One region of the Peribacillus sp. NPDC096379 genome, then DNA from elsewhere that is predicted to be linked to it. Evidence: riboswitches for the same ligand, from Rfam matches in the RefSeq annotation. Region 1 holds a riboswitch; each other region holds the start of a gene.
What was found. Region 1 has a riboswitch for cyclic di-GMP ahead of ACIQZI_RS22810 (methyl-accepting chemotaxis protein). Riboswitches for the same ligand answer to the same signal wherever they lie in the genome.

Region 1 (4,864 bases):
GTTACGTGAATAATAACCGCTTTCTATACGAGGGGCTTTGTCAAGTTGACCACGTTGTAAGTAACCCAACACCGCATTTTCAGTAAATGCTATGTTAAAGTGGTTTAGTAATCTGCTAGTTTTTTCAATGCTAATCATTAAACATCACCCCTTAGGACTAATTGTCTAATACTTTCTTTGGTAAAGTAGATACGGTTATTTTGGTGCACCTTCTCCACATAAGATGATGAACATAATTCAAAAAGTCTTTGGGCAGTAACACCTAATATTTCCGCTGCTTGTGAAAAGCTGTATAAATCCTTAGTTTTGACGATCATCTTTAGCCCCTCCTTTTTGTAGCCATTCAATTACAACCGTTTTATTAAAACGAACGGATTTACCTACTTTGATACGTCCTGGGATTACCCCCTCTCGTGCCAATTTATAGGTTGTTTGCTCACTCATATCTAGTAACTTTGATAATGAACGAACTGTTAGAAACTCTTTTTCCATACCGTAAAACCTCCTAATTTTGTTGTACTGTTCTCTGACATACTCATTATAAGAACGGTTTATTAATTCCTAACAAAAAAAGGGATAGAACAATGAAATAAAAGATAAAACGATAAATAACAATAAAAAGCCTTTGTTTCTGTGCGTACATGGGTAAAGTTTTATAGGCAAGTAGGGAGAACGAATGTATAGTAATCACCTGTAAAAATGGTGGTATCTGCCTTTATTGAGGTGGGATGTTTTAGGACATACGTTTTATAAAAGTTGTACGCCTTAATATTTTGAAAAATTTTTTATACGGAGCGGATGACCGATACATATAAATTAACTGCTAAAAGTCAATCATTCGGCACGGGGTGGGGTCTAATAAAACAAAAAAAGAGTAGTAAATTAACTACTCAACTCGTCTGCTATCATGGTTAACTCATATTTAATTCGCTTGTTTAATTCTCTTGGTATTCTAATCATCTTTTCCTTATCAATGGTAAAACTGAATGGCTCATTATCATGAATTAATCTAGCCAACGAAAGCATATTATCCGCTTTGTACGCTCCATATATTGCGTGACCATTTATTCCCCTTAGGATAAATCTATCACCGTCAAAATAGCCGTCTAGTACCTCTAATTCATCAATCACATTTGACATTTTTGTTTTGCCTCCACTTTGACTATAATTTAAGTAGATATAGTCGCATAGTGCATAATGTCTGTTAAAAGTACACAAGTCATGTAGAGTGTGTAAACAACTGGTCCAGAATATCTGCTTGAAAATGCTAACATTTTGCTAACGCAATCCCATAAAAAACGGTAAATCTCCGTTAAAGATGTTACAGCCAACAATATCTAAAACGCTGATTTACCGCGCTTTTTGCACCTCTCTTTAACGATATTACACACTCTCATCTCACGGGCGGCATGATGTAATAAACATCATGAGCCTAGTATAAGAGGTTTATTAAATTAAAAAAGCTTTTCATCAGTTACTTGAACTGGTGGAAAGCTTTTTTGTATGGGGACATGGGGCGGGTCTTCGCAATCTCATAAAATAGCCAATCTTCTTATCAAGTATACCTATATTATTGAGAAATAGTTCGAATTCTGACTTCGCACCGCCACCACTGTGATTAGGTGAGTGTAGCGTTGTACACGATTTAGCTTACATAGTAAATGGTGGCGTTAGAGCGTCATATGCGTTTTGTATGTTTGCAGTAACCTGAATAAAATTTAAAGCAATCTTAGTTTCTTCAAAGAACAATACTCGTTAATAAAAAGTATTGGTTTATTTTGCAAAAATTGTTGAAGTTTGTAGAATTATGTGAGAATATAATATAATGTGATTTTAGATTGGTTTTTATGGAATATAAAGGCAAACTATTTCGAAAGAATAGGACGCAAAGCCTAGGGTCTAAGGTTTAGGGAGTGGTCAAAAGTCCCGTAATCTAAACTATGATCGCCTGGTTACCAAATTTGTGGATTAATGTTTATTAATATCCTTTGGCTATTCTATGGTACATAGAGTAGTCTTTTTTTTTGCAATACTAGTTTCCAGAAGCGAGAATTTGTGAATCATCAACAAACCTGGATTATTTTTTAGTGAATTGTGAATGGAGGATAATAACTTTGCTAAAAAAATATTTAATAAGGGATGAGAGATTATTGAAGTTAACGATTTAATAGCTAGGTAACAGTAAGCATCTTATGCTTGCTTAGAACAAAAATGGAAAGGTTTGGTAAAATGGGAAATAAAAGATTTTCATTTCAGGCAAAGTTTTTAATTAATTCTTTATTACTATCATTAGTACCAATCATCTTTATTGGCTTTTTAGTTAATAAAACAGTTAGTGAAAAAACCGAGAAGGATTATATCAATTCTAGTGAAAGAGAAATTAAACAGGTAGACAATGGAATTTCCTTGTACTTTGAATCTATTAGGGAAAATGTCAATTTATTAGCTACCAACCCTGCCGTTTTAAATGCTGATTCAAGCATTACCTCCTATAAAGATATAACAGGAGAAGGGTCAATTGATATGACCCCTTCAGCAAATGGGGAGAAAGAAAAAGCAATATTTGATATGCTTTCTCAATTTGGTAAGAGCCATCCTAATGCAGCTTATGCTTATATGGGGACATCGGATGGAGGGTATGTTCAATATCCTGAGGGTCCTGTGCCAGCTGGTTTCGATCCCAGAGAACGTCCTTGGTATACTACGGGTATAGAAGAACCAGGGAAAGTACAATTAACAGGTGCCTATGCCGCTACTGGGATAGAAGGAATTATTGTAAGTAATGTAGTTGCGATTGAAAAAGGCGGAAAACAAGTCGGTGTGTTAGGTCTAGATGTTAGTTTAGAAGGTTTAACGAGTATTATTAAGGAAATCAGTATAGGGGAAAATGGCTATGTAATTCTAGCGCAAGGAGATGGAACAATCCTTGCACATCCAAAGAATGCTGATTTGAACTTTCAGCAAATTTCTAAGCTAAATGTTCCCGAATTAAAGGATTTAAGTAAAGATGGCTCGTTTGAAACAAAAATTGACGGAAAAGATTATGTATTAAACACAATCTCTTCAAAAAATGAAGGCTGGAAGTATATCGCTGTTATTGAGAAGAGCGAACTTTTAACTACTGCAGATTCTATACGCTCGGCGATTTTCATTATAGGCGGGATTTTCGCTGTTGTATCTTTATTAGTTTCCATTTTTGTTAGTTTGAGGATAACACGAAGTATCAAAAGTATTAGTGATTTATCCCTAGCTATGTCTAAAGGTGATTTGACTCAATTAGTCACGATTAAGTCAAATGATGAAATTGGAGATATGGGGAAGAATTACAATATTATGTCTAGTAGTTTAAAAGAAACAATTAAAAAGATTTGGTTTGAATCTCAAGCATTATCAGCTACATCTGAGGAACTAGCTGCTTCTTCCGTTGAGAATCAAAAAGCCTCCAATCAAATAACTGAGTCAATTCAAAGTGTTGCCACCGGAACAGATGAACAGAACGCTGCAATGAAGAATGCAGTAGGTATTATCAATGAAGTATTCAAGCACGTTGATGATGTTACAGTGAGTATGAAAAATGTTAGCAATTCCATCCATTATTCAGCTGAATCCGCTAAACAAGGTAGTGATGTTGTTAACCATACCGTAAAGCAAATGGGTGAAATAGATAAAAATGTAACCTCTTCTGCTGAAAAAATTAGTGTATTAAATGAGAAATCGAACGAAATTGGCCAGATAAGTTTGATCATACAGTCCATTTCAGAGCAAACGAACTTATTAGCTTTGAATGCGGCAATTGAAGCTGCAAGAGCTGGTGAACATGGGAAGGGATTTGCGGTAGTGGCAGATGAAGTAAGGAAACTTGCTGAGCAATCCAGCCATTCAGCATTGCAGATTAATGAAATTATTAATGATATTAAAGATGGCATTGAGGATTCAATGAGTTTCGTAAATCAGGGGGCAACCTCTGCTAAAGAAGGAATGAAACTTGTTAATGAAAGTGGAAAAGCCTTTGGAGAAATTAAGGATTCAGTTCTAGCTGCTACAACAAAAATATCTGAGGTTAGCCTAGCGATGGATAACATGAAAAAACATATAGCAGAAGTTGTAACCCATATAGAGGAAGTTTCAAAAACGAGTTTAGAGGTAAACGAACATTCACAAAATGTTGCTGCATCCTCAGAACAGATGAGTGCCTCAATGGAAGAGGTTTCATTAGCATCTCAAGAGTTAGCAAGAATGTCATTAGAATTAGAGGAAGTTATTCAGCAATTTAAACTGTAATATTATGATTTCTATCAGCAAAATGGCTGAAAAGATTGTTAGATTATCTAATATAATCTTTGACCAAATTTATATCGTGTTTTTAGTCTATTTAAAATGTCTTAAAAAAATAGAGAGATAGAAGAGTTTAATCATTAATTAGGAATTATATTAGGGGGGAAACACCATGTTTAAGACGATATACAAGTTTAGAACTTTGATAGCTTTTATTTTAGTAATAACCATGCTTCCTTTGGTAAGTGTTTCTGCAGAAGAAACCAAATTTGACCCATTCGAAAAGAGTATTGGTGAAATTTCTGAAGCATTAAATAACAATCAGATTACCTCTGAGCAATTGGTTAAATATTATCTAGAGCGTATAGAAAAATATGACAAGCAAGGTCCAACGATTAATTCAATCATTACCATTAATGATCAAGCTTTAGAGATTGCAAAGCAATTGGATGCAGAAAGACAAAGTGAAGGCTCAAGAAGTATTCTTCATGGTATCCCAATCGTTGTTAAAGATAATTTTGATGTCATAGGAATGCCTACGACAGCAGGCTCAGTAGCATTAAAGGATGCTTATCCTACAGAAGACGCT
Region 2 (4,864 bases), on a different contig from region 1:
AAAAATCAAGTTGGCAGGCACAAACGAATGTGCAAGATACTAGGCTTTTATTTCCTATACCACAGCCAGCAATATACCTAGTATACCGAAAGAAGGATGATGTGTTTATTTTTATTTAGCCAAGAGAATTACGCTACAAGGGGCTGGGTTCAGGCATCATAATACGTGCCGGGAACTCTTTTTTTCGACTTTTCATGGGGAACTAGAGGAAAAACATGGCTCTTTATTACGCTTTTTATATAAACCCCGAAGTAGATTGATGCACCACAAGCAGCTTTAGCCGGATACACTAGTTTGGACCCATACTCGAATCCTACTTTTCAACCTTTATGAGCCAGATTTCAAATTTACGATCCAGTTTTGCCTCTTTTCGCGCCAAAAAGAGAGGTAATCGCGCCAATTTCTCCACTTTTCGAGCGAGATTTCCGATTTGCGCGCCGGAGCCTCTTTTTTCAACTTTAAATGGGGAACCCGAGGAAAAACATAACCTTTTATTACGCTTTTTATATAAACCCCGACGATCATTGATGCAGTACAAGCGACTTTTGCCGGTTACGCCCATTTGGACTCGTGCATGAACCCTACTTTTCAACCTTTGCAAGCCGGATGGGGGGCGTTACTTTATATTGTATAAAAAAAGGAAATCCATCTTCAGTATTATAAGATATTCCCTCCCAAGAATCTGCTTTGGAAAAATATATAGTGAGGCGTTGCTCATGATTGTAATAGACATCGAACTTCATGGAGATATTTACAAAAGATAATCTAGCAAAAAGGAGAGCCGATTACCAATGGTAATTGCTCTCCTTTTCTATTTTCCTATTGAACAAGATGATTCGGGGAGTGATAGGTACAACAAACAGACACCGAGATTAAGGATAAATCATCATTTTCAATGTATTCGTTTTATCATGGATAGCCTTTTCAAACGCTTCTTTCGCGTCAGAGAGTTGATATTGATTTGTAATCATTTTCTCGATATCAATTTCTTTACTAGTGAGCATTTCAATGGCTTTCGGGTAGGTATGATGGTAACGGAAGACCCCCATTAGATCAATTTCTTTATCAACAATCTTGCTAATGCTGACAGGTACTTCATCTTGTGGGGACATTCCAACTATGACGACTCTTCCGCCTCTTCGAACCGATGTAATCGTTCCTTGTACAGCTTTCGGATTACCGGCTGTTTCAATGGCAAGGTCGACTCCAACACCATTCGTATATTCCATGACTTTGTCATCAAGATTGTCTTCACGTAAATTGATTGTATGAGTTGCTCCCATTTCTTTCGCTACATCCAAACGACTTTGCTCTAAATCGACCCCGATGATCGTTTTTGCCCCAGCCATTTTTGCCGCTGCTGCAGTTACTAGGCCAATGGGTCCCATGCCCATAATCACAACCGTTTCTCCTGATTGAAGTTTTCCTCGGCTAATGGCATGGATCCCTACTGAAAATGGTTCAATTAGTGCTGCCGTTTCATAGCTCATGCTGTCTGGAATAGGGAAAACTAGATCAGCTCTCATGGCAATGTATTCACAGAAAGCTCCATCATAGGGTGGTGTAGCAAGAAACTCTACATGTGGGCACAGATTATAGCGTCCCTCTTCACAATGATCACATTTTCCACAAGTCGCTCCAGGTTCAATGGATACACGCTGCCCCACCTTAAGTTCCGTAACCTTTTCACCCACTTTGACAATCTCTCCTGATGCCTCATGTCCTAGAATAATGGGATTTTCTACAATATAATCACCAATTTTCCCATGCTCATAATAATGAACATCTGATCCACATAACCCTACCGTTTTGATTCGAATTAAAACCTCGTCAGCTTCTGGTGTTGGAATTTCCCTTTTCTGTATTTCAATATTTTTTACTTCGGTTAGTACTGCCGCATCCATTGTACTTTTTATATGTTTAGATTCTTCTAGTTCCATCTTTTCAATTATCACGTAGACCACTCCTCTATCAAAATTATTTTAGATATTCATCAACATTTTCATCTGTTACTAGCTCAAAAGGAATTTCATATCGTTTCTCAATTGTTTCCCCTTTGGCTGCTTTCACTGCCATATCAACAACAGTCTTTCCTTGTTCTAGTGCATTTTGGTATACTGTTGCAATCATTTCCCCTTTTTTGACTGCTTGAAGGGCATCATGGACCCCATCAACACCTACAACAGGTACATCCGTCATGCCTTTGGCACGTAGCGCATTGATTGCTCCAATTGCCATTTCATTATTAAATACTTTCACACCAAGAATTAACGCTCACAAGTGATGCCATCATGATCACGATCTTTGCTACTATTCGCATCATATAGTGCTTTTGATACAAAAGGTTTGTATTTTGTTTTTCCGCCTTTGTTTTTTACAGTGGAAGATTTAGCAACCCCGCCTTGGTAGTCCTTGTTCAGTTCAGTTCAGTTCAGTGCAGTTTTTGTACGTTTTTGCTTTAGTTGCTGCTTCAACCGTGATTGAACGAATAGAAATACCTAAAATAAGACCTAATGATAGCAAAACATTCATTATCATACAAAGCCCGAATAGCGTTAAAACGCCACCAGTTATTAGGAAGATCGATCATCAAGCACGCACACTCTCCTCCTCACAATGACGGCGGTGCAGAGCCGAACTTTTGATGCTTTCTCGATCATAAAAATAGACTTGCTAAGTAGATTGACTATGGGAGTAAGTCGCGAAGCCCCGTCCCCATGTCCTTCATACAAAAACGATATGCTAGGCAGCAAATAGAGGCAATTTCTTAATTGGCTCCATAGAAAATACGGATTTGGAATAGGAATCTCTTAAAAATCGCTATATTTTCAATCCAAAAGCATAGATTCTTAAAAAGTTATTAAGAATCCACAGATTTCCCTAATACGCTCATAATGAATGGGTCGAAGCTCGTTACAAACAACGACCCTATATAACTACCAACAAAAAAGAAGACTGAATGTCAGTCCTTCAAAGTAATTACAGCCTATATTTTTCTAAATAAATTATTGTTTTCAGCTAGTCATTCTGATTTTGGTTTTGTTGAATAAAATCTCGAACCTCTCCAATAGACAAGCCTAAATTTTTCGCTTCTAAAATTAACTCCAACCATTCTGCTTCGTATACTACTTGTTTACTCATATATTCACCCGATTTGTGGTAACACAGCCGTCTTAGCATAGCCTTAGACCTGTAATTTTGCGTCCCTATTTTTCAATAGGTTTGCGTTTCTCAAAAGTAGTGTGGCACTCTATTAGTCGCTTACAATATTTAGTTAAATACTTTAATAAATCATTCCCAATATGTAGTTTGAAAAATTTAAACCCAATTTTTTGTAAGGGTGATCCTACTTCCTTCCTAGTAATCTTAACAATAACTTTAATTAATATTAACTATATATTAATAATATACCAATATATCCTAATTTTGTAATCATTATTTTTTCGAAAATTCCGACATCATTCGACATTACTTCATGTATATCTATTTAAATATCACTTGGTGCTGGCCAATAATAATATGGAAGACTCAATTAACAAATGATCTAATAAGTGCCGTGGGCCGGGATCTAGAATCCCTATTGGCTGTAATACTTCTTTTTATTCATCAAGAAGCCATAAACCTATTCTTTTTTACGATACATAGATTTATCACCAAAACATGAACCCCTGTATCCAATTACCTACCCACTTACTTCCATTTGGTTACCTAATAGATGGCTAAACATCCCTCTTTTTTCTTTCGCTAATTGGTTATATGCCCCTACTTGGATTATTTCTCCTTGATCCATAACTACCACTTGATCCGCATTACGAATGGTAGATAAGCGATGAGCAATAACGATGATGGTCATCGTTCCTTTTAGTCTTTCTATTGCAGCTTGAATCTTGGCTTCATTTTCTGTGTCTAATGCACTTGTTGCTTCATCGAGAACAAGGATCGAAGGTTTACGTAAAATAGCTCGAGCTAGCACAAGTCGCTGCCTTTCTCCCCCTGATAACCTAATTCCGCGATCGCCAATAAGCGTATCCAAACCTTGAGGCAGCTTCTTTACAAAATCAGCAGCCGCTGCAAATTCCAGTGCCTCCCAAAGATACTCTTCGCTCGCATTCGGTTCAATGATCATTAAATTGTCTCGAATCGTTGCATTAAAAAGAAATGGATCCTGAGGAATATAACTAATCGATTTCCTCAAGGACAGTAAATGATCCTTAGTAAGAGGGACATTATCGATGGTCACTTCTCCCTGTTCCGGTTGATTTAAGCCCATCAAAAGATCAATTAACGTACTTTTCCCAGCACCGGACCGCCCTACGATTGCTGTCATCTTATTAGATGGGATGTCTATATTAATATTTTGTAGCGCATATGTATTTTCATTTGAATGATACCTAAAAGAGACATTTCGACAAGATAACCCATGTTTAATCTCGATTGGCTTTATATCTTGATAATCACGGTTAAATAACTCTCTTGCTTCTAAACTTTCATTTTGTAAATCCAATAACGCTTTAAAGGATGGAACGATGGCTCCTAGTTGCTCCAAATTAGTCTGGATCCCCGAAATCATGGGCCATAGTCTTGAAAAGATAACGAGAATTATCATTAATTGAGCTCTATTAAATTCATGATAGTGGCTGAAAAATTAGGATCACTTTCAATCACCTTAACTAACTTATTTATTGTGTTTAAGGTAATAGGGGCTGAATCTATAACACTAGTACCCCTTGTAACAACTGTGACGGCCTTTTCGTAGGCTTTTTTACAGCCATAGCAGTAGCAACAAACAATACATCATCAACTTCACTATATAAATTGTCGGTATGGATAGTATTCTCTTGAAGCTCTTTTAATGCAAATTAAG
Region 3 (4,864 bases), on a different contig from region 1:
CGTTGTGCGACCTGAAATTTGATTAGATCTCCTCTGTTTGCATTCTAGCCATGTAAGTCCTCTGTGTTATACTAATAGGAAGAATCAGCCAATATAAAGTGAAACTTCAATCAGTGGGGAGCTTTATCCCACTGATTGTTAGTTGAACCAATCGGGCTTTTACGGGCAGTTATCGCCTGACTACGCGCTACTTCGATTCCTCTAAGATATGAGGGGGAGGCTACTGCCCGTTAATGCGAGATCAAAGGCTTTTTAGGAGGGTTAGAAAATGGGCATGACAAATCGGGAAATTCAAGTCTGGAATGAAATAGGCGAATGGGAGCAAAAGCTTTATCAATACGAGCCGACAGATTTAACAGTGATGTATGATAAATGGCTTGAACAAAGCTTTTCCTTGCTTCCTGAAGATGCTCGGACACGTTTTTTTGCGAAAATGGATACAATGCTCTTTCATTTACATGCATTGGTGCAAAGTTCGCAGATTCAGATGGATGCTAGAGACAGAATTTTAGAAGCAGCGCGGGTTTATAATTCTGAAGTCGAAAAGATTGCTGATATGAACCTTTTACCCATTGATCAATTGAATTACATAGCGACACAGCAAATCGCGAGACATAGACTGTATTCATTTGCCCAAGGTGGAGCAAGTGGGTCAGGCGGTCTTATTCTGTTAGGAAGCGATATTCCAGCGATGACGTTTATTAATGTTCGTGTTGTTCAGTTGACAGCCATGACGTACGGCTTTGAAGTGAATACTCCGTTTGAAATGATGATGGCCCTCAAGGTTTTTCATATGGGCAATATGCCGAGACGCCTTCAAGGGGTTGCATGGCAGGAATTAATTAATGAAACGCATCAAGATGGTGAAGAATATTTTTACGAAGGAAGCGAGGATTTAACAAACATTACTTGGATGGAGCAACCTTTAAAGCAGTTGCTGAAGGCCGGAGCGATTACCATGTTTCGAAAAAAACAGATCCAAGGTGTTCCACTGCTTAGCATGCTAATTGGGGCGGGTTCTAATTACCGAATGACACGGCAAGTGAGTGAATTCGCGCAAAAATATTATCAATATCGTTATTTACAGAAAAAGAGAGTAGTCAATGAATGACACTATATCGTAATGAAAGGCATCCTTTAAACAGGACACGAGCTTATTTACAGCTATGTGTCCTGTTTAAGTATGTAGGGAATTATGAAAACATTTGTTTTTTTATGAAAGGAATCTTGTGAGCGAATATGCAAATAACAATAATGACTACTTAAGAGAAATGGGATGTACAGCTTATTTTTTGGATTAAATTATTTTAAGGGTAATTATGAATTTATGTTAAAATTATTATATTTTTCATATAACGATAGTAAAATCTAATTCATTTAGTAAATTGAAAGTATAAAATATTTTGTGTAAATGAATAAGATGACAATGAAGGAAGACCATCTCTTGGTTGAATTAAGTCACAACCCATCCTAGAAAAGAGATTTCCTTATGCATCAGTTTACAACATTATTAGTCGAGGCTCTAGAAAAAACAAAATATTACAGAAGTTTTTCGTGCTCATTTAGAAACAGCTGACAATACGCTGCTGGCGACAAAACTAACGGCTTTTTTAGATTAAGAAAAATATGATTGAATTGGCTTCAATTTAGGCATTTCACGCAATAGCTTGTATTCACGCAAGTTGCACACAGAGTACTATGATATAAATATCTAGATTCCATGTGATCGAAACGGTGAGTTCAAGCAACGGACCGTCGTACCATATAATTATGATATTGGAATAGATAATCCATATCAACTGTTAAATTAGATAGATTTATTTTTTAACTATGATAAACTCGCCATATTACTTGGAAGAGAGATAGTAAAATATAGTGCTAATGGATCATAGTAAATAAATGTACTTATGTTATTGTTTGAAATATAAAAATAGAATAGGCAAACCTAAAGAAATTTAGGGACGCAAAGCTATAGGGACTAAAGTTTATTACTATGTCAGCCAGTTGCCGAAGAGTTCATTATACTTTTTGTTTAGTAAGGATTAAAAAAAAATCATTTTTTATTTTTACTTTATGTAAATTAAAGCTACTCTTTTTGAGTAGCTTTTTTAATGTACTTCTTAGGAATGTATTCATCAGGAGGAAATGTGTATGAGAGTAGTTGCAATTGCAACAGCAATAGCCATGGCTTTAAACTTAGTCTGTGGTCCAATTGATGTTTTAGCGAACGAAAATCCACATGGACAAGTTGTCACGACTGCTGTAGATGGAAGTATTAAAAATTCCAGTTCTGCATCGGTTAGTAAATTTGATTTGTATGGAAAAGACATGTTAAATGCATACAATGAAGTGTTTAAAATGTCTAACACGAATATCAAATCTATAACAAACAATGGTGGAAACTATTCAGGTTCTCCTATTGAAAAGGCGATAGATAGCGATATGAATACACATTGGGAAACTGGTAGACCTAATAGTTCCACATTCACTAATGAGGTTGTTATCCATTTCAACGAAACGACTACTTTAGATAGAATTGTATACGCTGCCCGTCAATCAAGTGCGAAAGGTAAAGGTTTTGCACAAGCGTTTGAAATATACAGCTCAACTTCAGACGCAGGTGATGATTTCACATTAGTTTCTTCTGGTGAATATAATGGTTCTACGGGGGATATCGTAGAAATTCAGTTTACCCCTACAGAATTTAAGCGAGTAAAATTTGTATTCAAAAAAGCAAATCAAGACTGGGCAAGTGCATCAGAGTTTCTTTTTTATAAAGAAGATCGTGTATCTGACAAAATGGAAAAACTATATACAGATGAGACATTAAGTACTGTAAATGAAGCGTTTAATACTGTTGATTCTATAAACAAATTAGAAGAAGATGTTAAGAACCATCCACTATACCTTTTATTTAAAGAAGATCTAGAGAATGCAAAATTACTAGTTGAAAATAAAGATGTAAACTATGCAGAAACGATTGTATCCAAATTTGAAGATTTTAATAGTAATCTACTTCCACAATATGATGAATTATATAAATTGCCTTCTAGTAAGATTACAAAAATAACGACGAATGGCGGTCAATACGCAACTAATTCAATAGAAAGAGCTATTGATGGCAATGCAGCTACACAGTGGCATTCTGGAAAACAAAATGGAGGGAGTTTTATCAATGAGGTTGTGATGGAATTAGATGCATTAACTACATTAAACAGAATTGTTTATATGGCTCCTCGAGGTACAAATAGAGGATTCCCAGAGGCGTTTGAGATTTATGCTTCTAGAACTACTAAAGGGGACACATTCGAACGCGTGTCAAGTGGTACTGCTAAAGCAACTCAAAGCTCTTTGGAGTTTAGATTTAATCCAACAGAGTTTAAAAGAGTGAAATTTGTATTTACGCAAGGCTATGAGAACTGGGCATGTGCTGGTGAGTTTGGTTTATATGAGCAAGATGAATTATTAGAAAAAGTAGCTAGATTATTTACAGACGATACTATGAGTAAAGTCAGTGAAGAGTTTAACACTATAGATAAATTAACCACTTTAGAGGAAGATGCTAAAAACCACCCATTTTATGAGAATTACAAAGAAGCTATTACAAATGCTAAAGCTTTAATGAGCGAAGAAAAAATAGAGGCTACAACAGCAATAGTGAAGCCATTTGCTCATTACGCTAACGACGCTTACTCTAAGTTATTTAGAATGGACTATAAAAATATCGAGAGCATTCGCAATAACGGTGGTCATTATGCAAGTGCTGTTATAGGAAATGCAATAGATGGAAATCTAACTACATATTGGGAAACGAATAAAAGTAACTCAAATGATTTCTCAAATGAAGTGGAAGTAACCTTTAAAGAAGCAGTAAAACTAAATCGAATTATGTATGGTGCAAGACCATCTGATCGAAAAGGTTTTGCAGAAGAGTTTGAAATATTTGCTTCTAAAACTTCTAAAGGCGATACATATGAGCTTGTAACCACTGGTAAACATAATATGGTGTCTGGATTAGTAGAGGCTAATTTTGAACCCACTACATTTAAGCGAGTAAAATTTAAGTTCAAGAAATCAAATCAAAATTGGGCAACACTATCCGAGTTAGCCTTCTATACGGAAGATAATTTAGACGATAAACTGTCTAAATTATTTACTGACGGTACAATGATTGCGGTAGCACCTGAATTCAATAGTCTTGATAGAATCAACGCATTAGTAGAAGAAGCAAAGGTACATCCGTTATATTCTACTTATATAGAGCAATTAGACTTGGCTAAAAAAATTATTAATGGCGAAATTGTTACTGAGGCAAGAATAATAGAAGCGGAGCAACATGGTAATATGGTGCAACATGCCAATGAGAAATTAAAATTTGGTTTTGGAAGCAATCTTCAACCGACTGGACTCGCCGCTCAACCGGGGGATAAAATAATCGTTTATGTTGACGCAGTTGCAAATGGTCCATTGCCTAGCTTATCTTTTGCACAACAAGAAGGTGCATGGAATAGTTGGAGACAAAGCGTAAACCTAAAAGTCGGTAAAAACGTAATAACAGTTCCAGAAGTTCCTAAAACTTCTTATTATAAAAAGGCAGTAACGCCTGGTGGAACTATATACATCGAGAATCCATATACGAAAGAACAACAAGGAAAAGCTCCTACATTAAGATTTGAAGGTGTAGACAGAGTACCTTTTGCTACTAAGGATACAAATGTAGAGGAGTTCAAAAAATTCTTAATCGACTATAAGAAGAAAATAGATGAAGATGTAGCCAAACATCCAAATGTTAAAGAGCAAGAAGTTCTAGATGTTGTCGAAGTCGTAAGTGACCATTTATTCTGGACAGGTACTGCAACGGGTG
Region 4 (4,864 bases), on a different contig from region 1:
GAGTCCATCACTATAACGGCGTCCTTTCATCAACCGTCCAGTGAATTGGTCAACGATGACAATTTCGCCTTCTTGCACGACATAGTCGACATCAAGATGCATACTAGCATGGGCTTTTAAAGCTTGATTAATATGATGGTTCAACACAACATGGTTAATGTCGAATAAATTTTCAATATTAAAAGCCTTCTCAGAGCGATTAATCCCCTCTTCTGTCAACTGGACCCCTTTTGTTTTTTCATCATACGTATAATCCTTTTCCACAGTTAGCGTGCGTACGAATGCATTCGCTTGAATATATAACTGAGCTGATTTTTGTGCCGAACCTGAAATAATTAATGGTGTACGAGCTTCATCAATCAGGATCGAGTCCACTTCATCAATGACAGAAAAATGCAAAGGACGCTGCACCATTTGCTCTTTATAAAGAACCATATTATCACGTAAATAATCGAAGCCAAGCTCATTATTCGTGCTATACGTAATATCTGCATTGTACGCTTCTTGTTTTTCTTCTTTCGACATACCATTTATATTCAAACCAACCGTCAAGCCCATGAACTCATAGAGCTTACCCATTTCTTCTGCATCACGACTTGCCAAGTATTCATTGACTGTAACGACATGAACACCTTTCCCAGTAATCGCGTTCAGATAAACAGGAAGAGTGGAAGTCAACGTTTTACCTTCCCCGGTTTTCATCTCGGAAATATTCCCGTCATGAAGGGAAATCCCCCCCATTAGCTGGACGCGGAATGGATACATCCCTAACGCTCGTCTCGCCCCTTCACGAATCGTCGCGAATGCCTCGATAAGCAAATCATCGACCGTTTCTCCTTTTTGGTACCGCTCTTTGAATTCTTCTGTTTTTCCACGCAGTTGATCATCTGATAAAGAAGCTGTTTCATCCGCCAGCATCTCAATTTGATCGGCCAGCTTCTCAAGACGCTTCACTTCTCGTTTATTCGGGTCAAACACTTTATTTAAAATATTAAGCATTCAAAAACGCTCCTCTTTATATAGAAGTCTTTATCAAAAAAGTAAAAAGAACTTAGGATTCATAAGATTAAATTAACGGATATCCCGGTTTAACAGACTGTAATACCCCAACACAAATTTTGTGAAAGAATCAAGAAAAAATAAGGTGGGGATAAACAGCCAAATCTAGCTGCGGCTCCTAGTCCCTTGAGGTCATAAGCTGTAATACTCTGTGGCAAACTACGCCACGCCGTATTCCATCTTATGCTTGTCGGGTCTGGGCAGTCGCCTCGCTTTTTGAAGTAAATCCCCGATTGTTTCAACGAACCATTAGTGGAAAAAAACACTGATGGAAGTTTCACTTTATTTTACCCATTATATGTCATAGTAAATAGGTGCACCCTTAATATTACCATGTATAAAGGGTGGGTACAACTTCACGTTATTATGAAAACTTATAGATTAACTACTATGAAAACTGTTAGAATGGATACTAACAGCTTCAGAGTTAAAAATATCTTCAGAAAAGTTTTTGGAGTGTGATAATATGATCGGTGATCGCGTAAAAAAACTGAGACAAGAAAATAGAATATCCATGACAGAACTTGCGGAAAAAGCAGGAGTTGCCAAGTCCTATTTAAGCTCCCTTGAAAGAAATTTACAAACAAATCCATCCATCCAGTTTCTTGAAAAAATCGCCTTAGTGCTGCAAATTCCTGTCGATTCGCTCATATATGATGAGCCAGCCAAAGATGGCCTTGACGCGGAATGGATGAACATTGTTCAAGAAGCGATGAAATCTGGTGTATCCAAGGATCAATTCCGTGAATTCATTGAATTCAACAAGTGGAAATTAAAGCAAGAAGATTGAAGCCCTGTTTCCATGCCCGGTCTAAAAAAATAAACCCCTTAAACGAACTGGGCTTTCGTAAAAAACCAGTTTGTTTAAGGGGGTTATACATTTTACATCATATGATAGGTTGGTTCATCTTTTTTATTTTCGTTTGCTTTTTGCTCCAAGAAATGAAGGACTTCCTCTTTCGTCAGTCCGAGTTCCTTAGCTTGTATCATTAGCTCGATCCATTCTTCATAAACTGTTACGTCCTCCAACCCAATCCCTCCTAAAATACTATGTATTTCAGGCAGTCCAGCCATCGTAGCACACTACCTTAGACCCGTGACTTTGCGTCCCTACTTTTCAATAGGTTTGCCTTTTTCTGTGTAAGCACTTCCTTTTTCTTGATTATACAGAATTTTTTGTATTTTTGATGTAACTTTATGAAATTAAATTGAAAAATATTACCTTATATTTTTTCATTTTTTGACAATATACAACATAGATCGACTAACTTCTACATAGTCCAAATATAAATAAGTTGGAAACTAGATCATTTAAAGTATTTTTATCGTCAGCTAATTCGGCCTTTTATACTCATGACATATAGTCTAGATATTTCGCCATTGTACCGTCAATTTCACCCGCGACTGGGACAAATCCGTTGGCCTTTATCACTCTACTAAATGAAGCACTTCTTTCTAGCGTTACGTTTTTTTCTTTTTTAAACGTATATACACAATATATTTATTAATATGATGATAACGAAAAACCCCTTTGAACTAAACATCAAAGGGATTTTTTCATCCAAGAAAAATAGCACCATATACTAAAGCACCAGCGATTACATAGGCAGGATGCACATTCAATTTACCAAGTAACATATAACTAATCGCACCAATTACTAGTGTCTGAATCCAACCAATTCCTTCATATGCGGTGAAAAAGAAGTCATACGCCATCATTCCTAGCAACACAGCGATGATAGGACGTACGACGACCGTCACTCTTTTCACCCTTGGGGATTCTTTGTGTCGCATCAAGATACTGAGCAGTCCAAGCATTAAGATGAGTGAAGGGGCCACTGCAGCGAATACCCCGACAACGGCGCCGAGGATACCTGCCTGCTCAAATCCAATATAACCGGCCATCTTGGTCGCAATCGGGCCAGGTAGCGCATTCCCTATTGCAATCATTTCACTGAATTCGTGAACCGTAAACCAACCATATCGATCGACGACTTCCTTTTCAATTAACGGAATTGATGCTGGACCACCACCATATCCGAGGATGCCTGAAATGAAAAACGCCCAGAAAATCTGTAAATAAATCATGACTTTTCTGCCTCCTTATCAGGTCTAGAAGCAGGGTCTTTCTTAAGTAATGCCCCGATAATCAGAGAAATAATAATAATAGCAGGATGCACATGCAGCAGTTGCATGAACACAAATCCAAGCAAAACGAAGACAATAGTCCACAGCCACCCCATACTAGATGAGCCTGATTTTTTGAAAAACTCTACAGTCATGGTTAGCAGCATCACAGCGACAACAGGAACGACCGCTGCTGTCATCCCTGTGACCCATGTTTGATCTTTATAAGCATTCAAACTTGTTAATAGCAAAATCATTAAGAGAATTGTAGGAACGCACGATGCAAGTATTCCGTTCAACAAGCCCCAAATGCCGCCAACACGGTAACCAATATACCCTGCAAGCTTAGGCGCAATCGGACCAGGAAGTGCATTTCCGAGTGCCAAGATATCACCAAAGTCTTCATTATTCATCCATTTATATTTCTCTACTACCTCTTTTTGCACAAGCGGAATGGCTGCGGGACCACCGCCAAATCCAAGCATTCCTACTCTAAAAAAAGCCATAAAAATATGTAATTGCTTCATAACCTTCACCTATTTCTACTAATCTATCTTCCAAGCCGCAAAGGCATCGCATCAATTTCATTTGACGTTGGCCAAACAACACTCATTGCTGTAAGAGGCTAAGATGCTGCACCCATTCCATTTTTTCAATAAATGTACTCCCTTGTGAAGCATATGGATGATGCAAAAAAATCCATTATCACGATTGGCCCTCATCTCGTATTTACCTTTTATATTATACAGAACATTTTCTATGTTTGTGAAGTTACCTAAAAAACAAAAAGTACCAACTTCTGATCTCGAACAGCTGATGCCTTAAGCAAAGAATCATATTTAACCATTTGAACCGAAAAGACCTGACTCTCTCTTAAGAAAGAATCAGGTCTTTTATAATTTATTATTAGCTTGGTTCAATCAAACCATAGCGTCCATCCTTACGACGGTACACAACATTTGTCGAATTTGTATCTGAATTCGTATAAACGAAAAAGCTATGACCAAGCATATTCATTTGCAGGATTGCTTCTTCACTATCCATTGGTTTCAAGTCAAAACGCTTGTTACGGACAACCTCTAACTCTAGTTCGTCTTCTTCAATCGGTGTTGTGCCACTTTCTAAAAATACTGGAAAAACATCGGTTGCGTTCGTACTTGTACCACGGAATTTTCGGTTTACTTTTGTTTTATGTTTACGGATTTGCCGCTCCAATTTGTCAGTAATCAGGTCAATCGCTGCATACATATCAGCATTATCCTCTTCTGCGCGAAGCACTAAATTCGTCATCGGGATCGTTACTTCCACTTTAGAGGTATTGTGATTCACTCGTAAATTCACCATTGCCGTTGCATCTGGTGCATGGCTAAAATACCGTTCCAATTTTCCAATCTTTTTCTCTACATATTCCCGTATTGCTGGAGTTACCTCAATGTTTTCACCACGAATATTATATTCCATAAAGTGAGTCCTCCTTCTAAAAACTATACTATATAGTTCTACACTATATAGTTCTACGATACCCTATGCATTCCCTTCACAAACAAATCGTTTTGCTAAGTTCGTGAAGAAACTTCAGAAAATTGGATGAGTAGTGGGGTTCGTATCCATCTTTATTATAACAATCTTTACGTTAAATTAACACTGAAGAGTATCGAAAAAATTAGATAATTCTATA

Region 2: another riboswitch for cyclic di-GMP. It lies ahead of ACIQZI_RS03980 (anti-repressor SinI family protein); the one in region 1 lies ahead of ACIQZI_RS22810 (methyl-accepting chemotaxis protein).
Region 3: another riboswitch for cyclic di-GMP. It lies ahead of ACIQZI_RS02690 (NPCBM/NEW2 domain-containing protein); the one in region 1 lies ahead of ACIQZI_RS22810 (methyl-accepting chemotaxis protein).
Region 4: another riboswitch for cyclic di-GMP. It lies ahead of sinI (DNA-binding anti-repressor SinI); the one in region 1 lies ahead of ACIQZI_RS22810 (methyl-accepting chemotaxis protein).

The regions. Positions count from the first base shown of each region.
Region 1 is NZ_JBIWFD010000009.1:55,862-60,725, reverse strand. It holds gene ACIQZI_RS22830 (hypothetical protein) at 1-138, opposite strand, end outside; gene ACIQZI_RS22825 (hypothetical protein) at 138-317, opposite strand; gene ACIQZI_RS22820 (helix-turn-helix transcriptional regulator) at 301-492, opposite strand; gene ACIQZI_RS22815 (hypothetical protein) at 883-1,140, opposite strand; cyclic di-GMP riboswitch class I at 1,850-1,960, shown strand; gene ACIQZI_RS22810 (methyl-accepting chemotaxis protein) at 2,212-4,281, shown strand; gene ACIQZI_RS22805 (amidase family protein) at 4,448-4,864, shown strand, end outside.
Region 2 is NZ_JBIWFD010000001.1:837,419-842,282, reverse strand. It holds gene ACIQZI_RS03995 (NAD(P)-dependent alcohol dehydrogenase) at 873-1,940, opposite strand; gene ACIQZI_RS03990 (substrate-binding domain-containing protein) at 1,978-2,259, opposite strand; partial or broken gene ACIQZI_RS03985 (excalibur calcium-binding domain-containing protein) at 2,268-2,538, opposite strand; gene ACIQZI_RS03980 (anti-repressor SinI family protein) at 3,019-3,141, opposite strand; cyclic di-GMP riboswitch class I at 3,156-3,237, opposite strand; partial or broken gene ACIQZI_RS03975 (ABC transporter ATP-binding protein) at 3,683-4,615, opposite strand.
Region 3 is NZ_JBIWFD010000001.1:544,841-549,704, forward strand. It holds gene ACIQZI_RS02680 (EcsC family protein) at 269-1,111, shown strand; partial or broken gene ACIQZI_RS02685 (transposase) at 1,490-1,712, shown strand; cyclic di-GMP riboswitch class I at 1,929-2,012, shown strand; gene ACIQZI_RS02690 (NPCBM/NEW2 domain-containing protein) at 2,152-4,864, shown strand, end outside.
Region 4 is NZ_JBIWFD010000004.1:244,202-249,065, forward strand. It holds gene secA (preprotein translocase subunit SecA) at 1-999, opposite strand, end outside; gene ACIQZI_RS18380 (helix-turn-helix domain-containing protein) at 1,526-1,849, shown strand; gene sinI (DNA-binding anti-repressor SinI) at 1,942-2,088, opposite strand; cyclic di-GMP riboswitch class I at 2,117-2,200, opposite strand; gene ACIQZI_RS18390 (chromate transporter) at 2,617-3,147, opposite strand; gene ACIQZI_RS18395 (chromate transporter) at 3,144-3,713, opposite strand; gene hpf (ribosome hibernation-promoting factor, HPF/YfiA family) at 4,093-4,647, opposite strand.